2 regions of the Streptomyces sp. NPDC004266 genome follow, and region 2 is predicted to be linked to the other one. Evidence: riboswitches for the same ligand, from Rfam matches in the RefSeq annotation. Region 2 holds a riboswitch; the other holds the start of a gene.

Region 1 (4,179 bases), on a different contig from region 2:
CGTCGCGGTCGATGTCGAAGCAGTCGCCGACGCGCAGCTCCTCGTAGGAGACGGGCCGCTCGGGCGCCGGAGCGCCCTTCGGACGGCCGGAGGGGGTGGCGCCGGTGGCGGGGGCGGTGCTCCGGGACCGGGAAGGGGTCGGTGACGTGCCGCCCCGCGACTGCCCGGCCCGGTCCCCGGACGCCGTCCGCTTCGGCGTGGCGCTCGTCGTCGTGGAGTTCGCGGACGTGCCGACGCTCGGCGTGTCGGCCGTTCCCGCTCCGGTCGTCGGGGTGGGGACGGCCTGTCCCGTCCCGTCGGTGACGACGGGGGACGGAACGCCGGCCGGGTCCCCGCCGGGCGGGCCGTCGGCGAGTCCGCCCCCTGCCGTCCCGCCCCGTGCGGTCAGGAAGGCGCCGGCCACCAGGGCGGCCGTGAGCAGCGGCACCAGCGGCACGCCGAACCAGCGGGCACGCCGCGCCGCCGGCCCCGGCCGGGCCGCGCCGAGCCGCACGAAGCGGGCCGACCACGCGGAGTCGGCACCGGTCGCGAGGCCCTCGACAGTGAGGGACCCGGTCCGACGGCGGTCGGCGGAGTCCGGTGCGACCGATGCCGGTGCGACCGATGCGGGTGCGACCGACCCGGTCGGATTCGGAATCGTCGAAGAGCCCGTGTCCGTGGGGTCCGTGTCGATGGGATCCGTATCGGTGGGAGTCGAAGGGCCCGTATCGGTGTCGGTGGGACCGGACGGGCCCGGACGGCCCGGTTCGGGCTGCGGAGTGGCGGTCTGCGGGTGGGACACAGGGACCAGACTCGCCGTTCGGCGGCGGCGCGGCCAGCCTTCACCGGCCGCCGGGCTCGACCTGTACAGAATCGTGACGATCGCCGACCGCGCGCGCTCGCGCCCCCGCCGCTCCCCCGTCACCGCCGCCGCCCGGACACAGCCGCCTACAGGCCGAGCTGACGCTCCGCGCCCTCGACCGTCTGGGCGAGGAGCACGGCGATGGTCATGGGGCCGACACCGCCGGGGACCGGGGTGATGAGGGAGGCGCGCTCGGCGGCCGACGCGAAGTCGACGTCGCCGATGTTGCCCGGGTTGTAGCCGGCGTCGATGACGACGGCGCCCGGCTTGATGTCCTCGCCCTTGATGAAGTTCGGCTTCCCCACGGCGGCGACCAGGACGTCGGCCTCACGGACCACCGAGGAGAGGTCCTGGGTGCGGGAGTGGCAGTAGGTGACGGTGGCGTCGCGGCCGAGCAGGAGCAGCCCGGCCGGCTTGCCCAGGATGGCGCTGCGACCCACGACGACCGCGCGCTTGCCGCTGAGTTCGACGTCGTAGGCGTCGAGGAGGCGCATGATGCCGCCGGGCGTGCAGGAGACGAAGCCGGGCAGGCCGAAGCCCATGGCGGCGAAGGAGGCCATGGTGACGCCGTCGACGTCCTTCTCGGGGGCGATGGCCTCGAAGGCGGCGCGCTCGTCGATGTGGGGGCCGACCGGGTGCTGGAGCAGGATGCCGTGGACCTCGGGGTCCTCGGACAGGGCGGTGATGGCGGCGACGAGCTCCTCGGTCGTCGTCTCGGCGGGCAGTTCGACGTGCTTGGAGCGGATTCCGGCCTTCGCGCAGCGGTTCTGCTTCATCTTCACGTACGTGACGGAGGCCGGGTCCGCGCCGACCAGGACGGTCGCGAGGCACGGCGTGACGCCGGTGCGGCGGGTGATCTCGGCGGCTCGGGCGGCGGTCTCCTCGACCGTACGGCGGGCGAGGGCCGTGCCGTCCATGAGGGTGGCGGTGTCGGTGGACATGGGAACTCCTGGGCGTCGTCTCTGACAGGTGATTCGCCCAGGCGCACGGCATCGGCACGGTCGCGCCGTTGCGGCGCGCTCCGCCGGGCCGCTCCCCGGTGGTGATCCACCTCAAGCGCCAGTCACGGCCCGGACCCCACTCTACGTGAGCGGCCGGGGGCCCGTACCGGACAGGGTGCATATGCCGTGGTGCGAGGTGGCTTGTGGGGCGCCCCCGGGCGCACCACGATGAGCGCGACGGGCCGGGACGACCTCGACGAGGAGGCCGAGTTGAGCGATGCGTGGATGGCCGCGGAGCCACGATCGGAACGGGCACCGACGGCGGATCCGGGAGCGGGAGCGACTCCCCGCCCGTGGGAGGGCCGGGGTACGACGACCGCCAAGGGCGCATCGGCAGCCCGGGACGCGGGCACCGGCCGAGAGAGCGGCGGACGCACAGGCGCCCGCCGAGGCGACGACGGACGCACGGCCACCGGCCCGGGCAAGGATGCCCATGGGGACACGGACGTCCACCGGAGCGCGGACGTCCACCGGAGCACGGCTGCGGCCCCGGGCACGGACGCCGATCCGCCCGTCCGGGAGGCCCGCCCGCTGGTGGCCGCGTCCTGGCGCCGGTCCGTACGCGCGCGCGTGAGCCCCGACGGGGCGGCTCGGGTGGAACTGGACGAGGACGAGCTCGTCGCGTGCCGGGAGGCCCACCCCCTCTCCGCGGCGATGCCGGTGATCCGGGAGCTGATGGGGGCGTACGCGACGGACGGCGAGCACCTTCTCGCGGTCTGCGACGCCGCCGGACGCATGCTGTGGGTCGAGGGGCACCCGGCCACCCTGCGCAAGGCGCGGGGGATGAACTTCGTCGCCGGGGCCCGCTGGTCGGAGGCGGCGGCCGGGACGAACGCGCCGGGCACCGCCCTGGCCGTCGACCGGCCGGTGCAGGTCGTCGCCGCCGAGCACTTCCGGCGTCCGGTGCGGGCGTGGACCTGCGCCGCGGCCCCCGTGCACGACCCGCACAGCGGGAGGGTGATCGGCGCGGTCGACATCACCGGCGGAGAGCGGCTCGCGCACCCGCACAGCCTCGGCTTCGTCCAGGCGGTGGCCCGCGCGGCCGAGTCCCAGTTGGCCCTGCTCGGACCGGCCCCGGACCCGGAGCGGATCAGGCTGTCGGCGCTCGGCCGGGACGAGGCGGTGCTCTCGGTGGGCGGGCGGCGACTGCGGCTGAGCCGCCGTCACAGCGAGATCCTGGCGGTCCTCGCGCACCGGCCGGAGGGGGTGGGCGGCGACGAACTCCTCACCCTCCTGTACGAGGACGGGGCGGTCACGCCGGTGACGCTGCGGGCGGAGCTGTCCCGGCTGCGCGCCCTGCTCGGCCCCGATGTGCTGCGATCGCGGCCGTACCGGCTCGCCGCACCGGTGGACGCGGACTTCACGACGGTCGACCGGAGGCTCGCCTCGGGGGCCGTCGCGGCGGCGGCCGGGGAGTACGCGGGCCCGCTGCTCCCCGCGTCGATCGCGCCCGGGGTGGTACGGCTGCGGGAGCGGCTCGCGGACCGGCTGCGGGCGGCGCTGGTGGACCGGGGCGATCCCGGGCTGCTCGCCGACTGGGCGTACAGCGCGTGGGGCGAGGACGACGTGGTGGTCTGGCGGGCGCTGTGCGCGGCGGTACCGGCGCCGCAGCTTCCTCCCGTACGGGCGAGGCTCGACTCCCTGGAGGCGGAACTGTCCGCCGGCGCAACGGACTTGCAACGTACGGTTCACCACACTCGGGCGTGAGCGCCGGCCAGGGACGGCCGGCGCGTCCGAGGGAGGCCATGCCCATGACCCGTTACGCCGCACCCGGTACCGAGGGCGCGCTCATGTCGTACCAGGCCCGCTACGACCACTGGATCGGCGGCGAGTACGTCGCCCCGGCGGGCGGCCGCTACTTCGAGAACCCCAGCCCGGTCGACGGCCGCCCCTTCACGGAGGTCGCGCGCGGCACCGCCGAGGACGTGGAGCGCGCCCTCGACGCGGCGCACGCGGCGGCCCCGGCGTGGGGGCGGACGGCGCCGGCGGAGCGGGCGGCCGTCCTGCTGCGGATCGCGGACCGCATGGAGAGCAACCTGGAGGCGCTCGCGGTCGCCGAGACCTGGGACAACGGCAAGCCCGTGCGGGAGACGCTCGCCGCGGACATCCCGCTCGCGATCGACCACTTCCGCTACTTCGCGGGGGCGCTGCGGGCCCAGGAGGGCGCGCTGAGCGAGATCGACGACGACACCGTGGCGTACCACTTCCACGAGCCGCTGGGCGTGGTCGCGCAGATCATCCCGTGGAACTTCCCGATCCTGATGGCGGTCTGGAAGCTGGCGCCGGCGCTGGCCGCGGGCAACGCGGTGGTCCTCAAGCCGGCCGAACAGACCCCGG
Region 2 (4,179 bases):
GACCCACTGGCGGACGGCGCCGAGGTAGTTGCCGAGGTGGAACGAACCTGCGGTGGGCTGGATTCCGGAGAGCACGCGGGGACTGTCAGAGGCCATGCACATCATTCTCTCAGGTGTGGGAACCGTTCCCCGACTGCCCGTCCGTCGGGAGCGCGCGGACCCGGTCCCCGACGCGACCGGGAGCACGGCGCGGCCGGTGGCCCCGCGCTCCCGTGGGACGGGAGTGCGGGGCCACCGGTCCCCGGGGGGTGTCTCGCCGGTCACACCGGGAGGCCCGGGGCCGGGTGGGCGGCCATGAGGTCGGCGACCTCGGCGCGGACCGTGCGGAGGGTGTCCTCGTCGCCCTCGCCGGCGGCGGTGACGGCGCGGTCGATCCACTCGGCGACCTTCGCCATGTGGTCCGTGGTGAGGCCCCGGGAGGTGAGGGAGGGGGTGCCGATGCGGATGCCGGAGGGGTCGAAGGGCTTCCGGGTGTCGTAGGGGACGGTGTTGTAGTTGACGACGATCCCGGCCCGGTCGAGGGCCTTCGCGGCGATCTTGCCCGGGACCTGCCTGGGGGTGAGGTCGATCAGGATCAGGTGGTTGTCGGTGCCGCCGGAGACCAGGTCGAAGCCGCGGGCGAGGAGCGCCTCGGCGAGGGCCTTGGCATTGGCGACGACGGCGTGGGCGTAGTCGCGGAAGGAGGGCAGGGAGGCCTCGCGGAGGGCGACGGCGATGGCGGCGGTGGTCTGGTTGTGGGGGCCGCCCTGGAGGCCGGGGAAGACGGCCTTGTCGAGGGCCTTGGCGTGCTCCTCGGTGGACATCAGCATGGCGCCGCGCGGGCCGCGGAGGGTCTTGTGGGTGGTCGTGGAGATCACGTCGACGTGGCCGACCGGGGACGGGTGGGCGCCGCCCGCGATGAGGCCGGCGATGTGGGCGACGTCGGCGACGAGGACGGCGCCGGACTCGCGGGCGATCTCGCCGAAGGCGGCGAAGTCGATGGTGCGGGGCAGTGCGGTGCCGCCGCAGAAGAGGACCTTCGGGCGCTCCTTGAGGGCGAGGTCGCGGACCTGGTCGAAGTCGATGAGCCCGGTGTCCTGGCGGACGCCGTACTGGACGCCGCGGAACCAGCTGCCGGTGGCGGAGACGCCCCAGCCGTGGGTGAGGTGGCCGCCCATGGGCAGGGCCATGCCCATGACGGTGTCGCCGGGCCGCGCGAAGGCGAGGTAGACGGCGAGGTTGGCCGGGGAGCCGGAGTAGGGCTGGACGTTGGCGTGGTCGACGCCGAAGAGGGCCTTGGCGCGCTCGATCGCGAGGGTCTCGACCTGGTCGATGTTCTGCTGGCCCTCGTAGTAGCGGCGGCCGGGGTAGCCCTCGCTGTACTTGTTCTGGAGGACGGTGCCGGAGGCTTCGAGCACGGCGGCGGAGACGTAGTTCTCGCTGGGGATGAGGCGCAGGGTCTCGGCCTGGAGCCGTTCCTCGGCGCCGACGAGGGCGGCGAGCTCGGGGTCGGCGGCGGCGAGGGCGGGGTGCTGCTGCGGGGCGGTCATGGTGGTGTCCTCCGGGCGTTCGGTGGAACGGTCCCGGGCTGAGGTGCGCACGGGACCGGGATCCCGTGATGCCCAGGCGGGCGGCACCTCGTGTGGTGGAGCGCGCGCGGCTCCCCCGGGGTCGCTTCCCCGTACGCCAGTCGCCGTGCGTGTTTCCACAGTAGCGGGCGCGCCGCCGCCGAGGTTTCCCTGTCCGGCATCCGAGCGACGATAAGAAGGGGGCCACACGTACCCCCCGAGCCGCAGGACGAACGGAGATCCCGTGTCGAGGACAGAAGAGGCGATCGCTTCCGCGGACGCGCACAGCGCGCACAACTACCACCCCCTTCCGGTCGTCGTCGCCTCGGCGGACGGCGCCTGGATGACCGACGTCGAGGGCCGTCGCTACCTCGACATGCTCGCCGGGTACTCGGCGCTCAACTTCGGGCACGGCAACCGGCGTCTGATCGACGCGGCGAAGGCGCAGCTGGAGCGGGTGACGCTGACCTCGCGCGCCTTCCACCACGACCGGTTCGCCGAGTTCTGCGCGCGGCTCGCGGAGCTGTGCGGCAAGGAGGCGGTGCTGCCGATGAACACGGGGGCGGAGGCGGTCGAGACGGCCGTGAAGACCGCCCGGAAGTGGGGGTACGAGGTGAAGGGCGTGCCGGACGGGCACGCGAAGATCGTGGTCGCGGCGAACAACTTCCACGGCCGGACGACGACGATCGTGAGCTTCTCGACGGACCACGAGGCGCGGGACCACTACGGGCCGTACACGCCGGGGTTCGAGATCGTGCCCTACGGGGACCTGACGGCGATGGAGGCGGCGGTCACCGAGAACACGGTGGCCGTGCTGCTCGAACCGATCCAGGGCGAGGCGGGGGTCCTGGTCCCGCCGGCCGGTTATCTGGCGGGGGTGCGGGAGCTGACGCGCCGGCGGAACGTGCTCTTCATGGCGGACGAGATCCAGTCGGGCCTGGGCCGGACGGGACGGACGTTCGCGTGCGAGCACGAGGGCGTGGTGCCGGACGTGTACGTCCTCGGGAAGGCGCTGGGCGGCGGGGTGGTGCCGGTGTCGGCGGTGGTGGCCGACCGTGACGTGCTCGGGGTGTTCCGGCCGGGCGAGCACGGGTCGACGTTCGGCGGGAACCCGCTGGCCTGCGCGGTGGCCCTGGAGGTCATCGCGATGCTGCGGACGGGCGAGTTCCAGGAGCGGGCGGCGGAACTGGGCGAGCACCTCCACGCGGAGCTGGGGCTGCTCGTGGGCGGCGGCTCGGTGGAGGCGGTGCGCGGGCGCGGGCTGTGGGCGGGCGTCGACATCGTGCCCTCGAAGGGGACGGGCCGGCGGATCTCGGAGCGGCTCATGGAGCGCGGCGTCCTGGTGAAGGACACGCACGGGTCGACGATCCGGATCGCGCCGCCGCTGGTGATCTCGAAGGAGGACCTGGACTGGGGGTTGGAGCAGCTGAGGGGCGTCCTGTCGGACTGACGCCCGGGCGGTGCGCCCGTCGTGCGGGCGCGCGCCCGCCGGGGCGGTACCCCCGCCTTACGCGCCTGGACCCGCACCCCGTGTGTGCCGTACCTGCCGGTGCGGGTCCAGGCGCGGGAGCCTCTGGCGCCGGCAGGGGCGCCGTTCCGTTGTGCCCACCCTCCCCCGAGCTCTCGGCTTCGCTCGAGCAGGGGGGACCCCCCTCGCCCCGGCGGAACGCCTGCCCACAACGGAGGGGCGGGGGCAACGCCCCGGCGGGTGCGCCCACGTCGGGGGCGCGGGGGCTACAGGATCACGTGGGGGAGGAAGCGGGCGTATTCGTCGGTGACGAGGCCCGTCGACTCCCGGATCCCCAAGCCCGCCGCCTCGTCCTCGACGACCCACGCCCCCAGCACCACCCGGTTGCCGTCGAAGTCGGGCAGGGGGGCCAGTTCCTGGTAGCAGCAGGCCTCCCCGTCCCGTACGAAGGGCTCCGTGCCGGCCTCGTGCAGGGTGACGCCCGCGCCCTCGCGGCCGAGCAGCGGCTTGGCGACCCAGCCGGTGGTGGAGGCGAGTTCGCGCGGCCCGTCGAGGTAGGCGGGCAGCAGGTTGGGGTGGCCGGGGTTCAGCTCCCACAGGATCGCGAGGAGCGCCTTGTTGGAGAGCAGCATCTTCCAGGCGGGTTCGATCCAGCAGGTCGTGCCGGTGCCGCCGCCGTTGTCGAGGGTGTCGAGGACGTGGGGGCCGAAGCGGTCGGTGGTCAGCCACTCCCACGGGTAGAGCTTGAAGCAGCTGCGGATGAAGCGGAGCCGGTCGTCCACGAAGCGGCGCGAGAGCCGGTCCCAGCCGATCCGTTCGACGGAGAGCGCCTCGGTGTCGAGTCCGGCCTGTTGGGCGGTCTCGCGCAGGTACGCGACCGTCATCAGGTCCTCGCCGAGTTCGTCGCCGTCCGAGTGGGCGAAGTGGACGGGGCCGGGCGGGAGGAGGTGGGCCTGGCGCTTCCAGGCGTCGACGAGCCGCTCGTGGAGGGAGTTCCACTGGTCGGCGCCGGGGAATCGTTCCTCCATCCAGAACCACTGGGGGCTCGCCGCCTCCACCAGGGAGGTGGGGGTGTCGGCGTTGTACTCCAGCATCCTGGCCGGACCCGTGCCGTCGTAGCGGAGGTCGAAGCGGCCGTACAGGGAGGGGAGTTCGGCCCGCCGT

What was found. Region 2 has a riboswitch for ZMP and ZTP ahead of glyA (serine hydroxymethyltransferase). Riboswitches for the same ligand answer to the same signal wherever they lie in the genome.
Region 1: linked by a shared signal. The riboswitch ahead of ACFYUZ_RS27640 (bifunctional 5,10-methylenetetrahydrofolate dehydrogenase/5,10-methenyltetrahydrofolate cyclohydrolase) and the one ahead of glyA (serine hydroxymethyltransferase) in region 2 are both predicted to bind ZMP and ZTP.

What each region holds. Positions count from the first base shown of each region.
Region 1 covers NZ_JBIAMM010000012.1:261,470-265,648, forward strand. Annotated here, with positions in the region: gene ACFYUZ_RS27635 (hypothetical protein) at 1-493, opposite strand, end outside; gene ACFYUZ_RS27640 (bifunctional 5,10-methylenetetrahydrofolate dehydrogenase/5,10-methenyltetrahydrofolate cyclohydrolase) at 928-1,782, opposite strand; ZMP/ZTP riboswitch at 1,811-1,918, opposite strand; partial or broken gene ACFYUZ_RS27645 (GAF domain-containing protein) at 2,374-3,549, shown strand; gene ACFYUZ_RS27650 (aldehyde dehydrogenase family protein) at 3,594-4,179, shown strand, end outside.
Region 2 covers NZ_JBIAMM010000003.1:9,917-14,095, forward strand. Annotated here, with positions in the region: gene trpS (tryptophan--tRNA ligase) at 1-96, opposite strand, end outside; gene glyA (serine hydroxymethyltransferase) at 261-1,529, opposite strand; ZMP/ZTP riboswitch at 1,593-1,683, opposite strand; gene rocD (ornithine--oxo-acid transaminase) at 1,792-2,997, shown strand; gene ACFYUZ_RS08020 (glutathionylspermidine synthase family protein) at 3,282-4,179, opposite strand, start outside.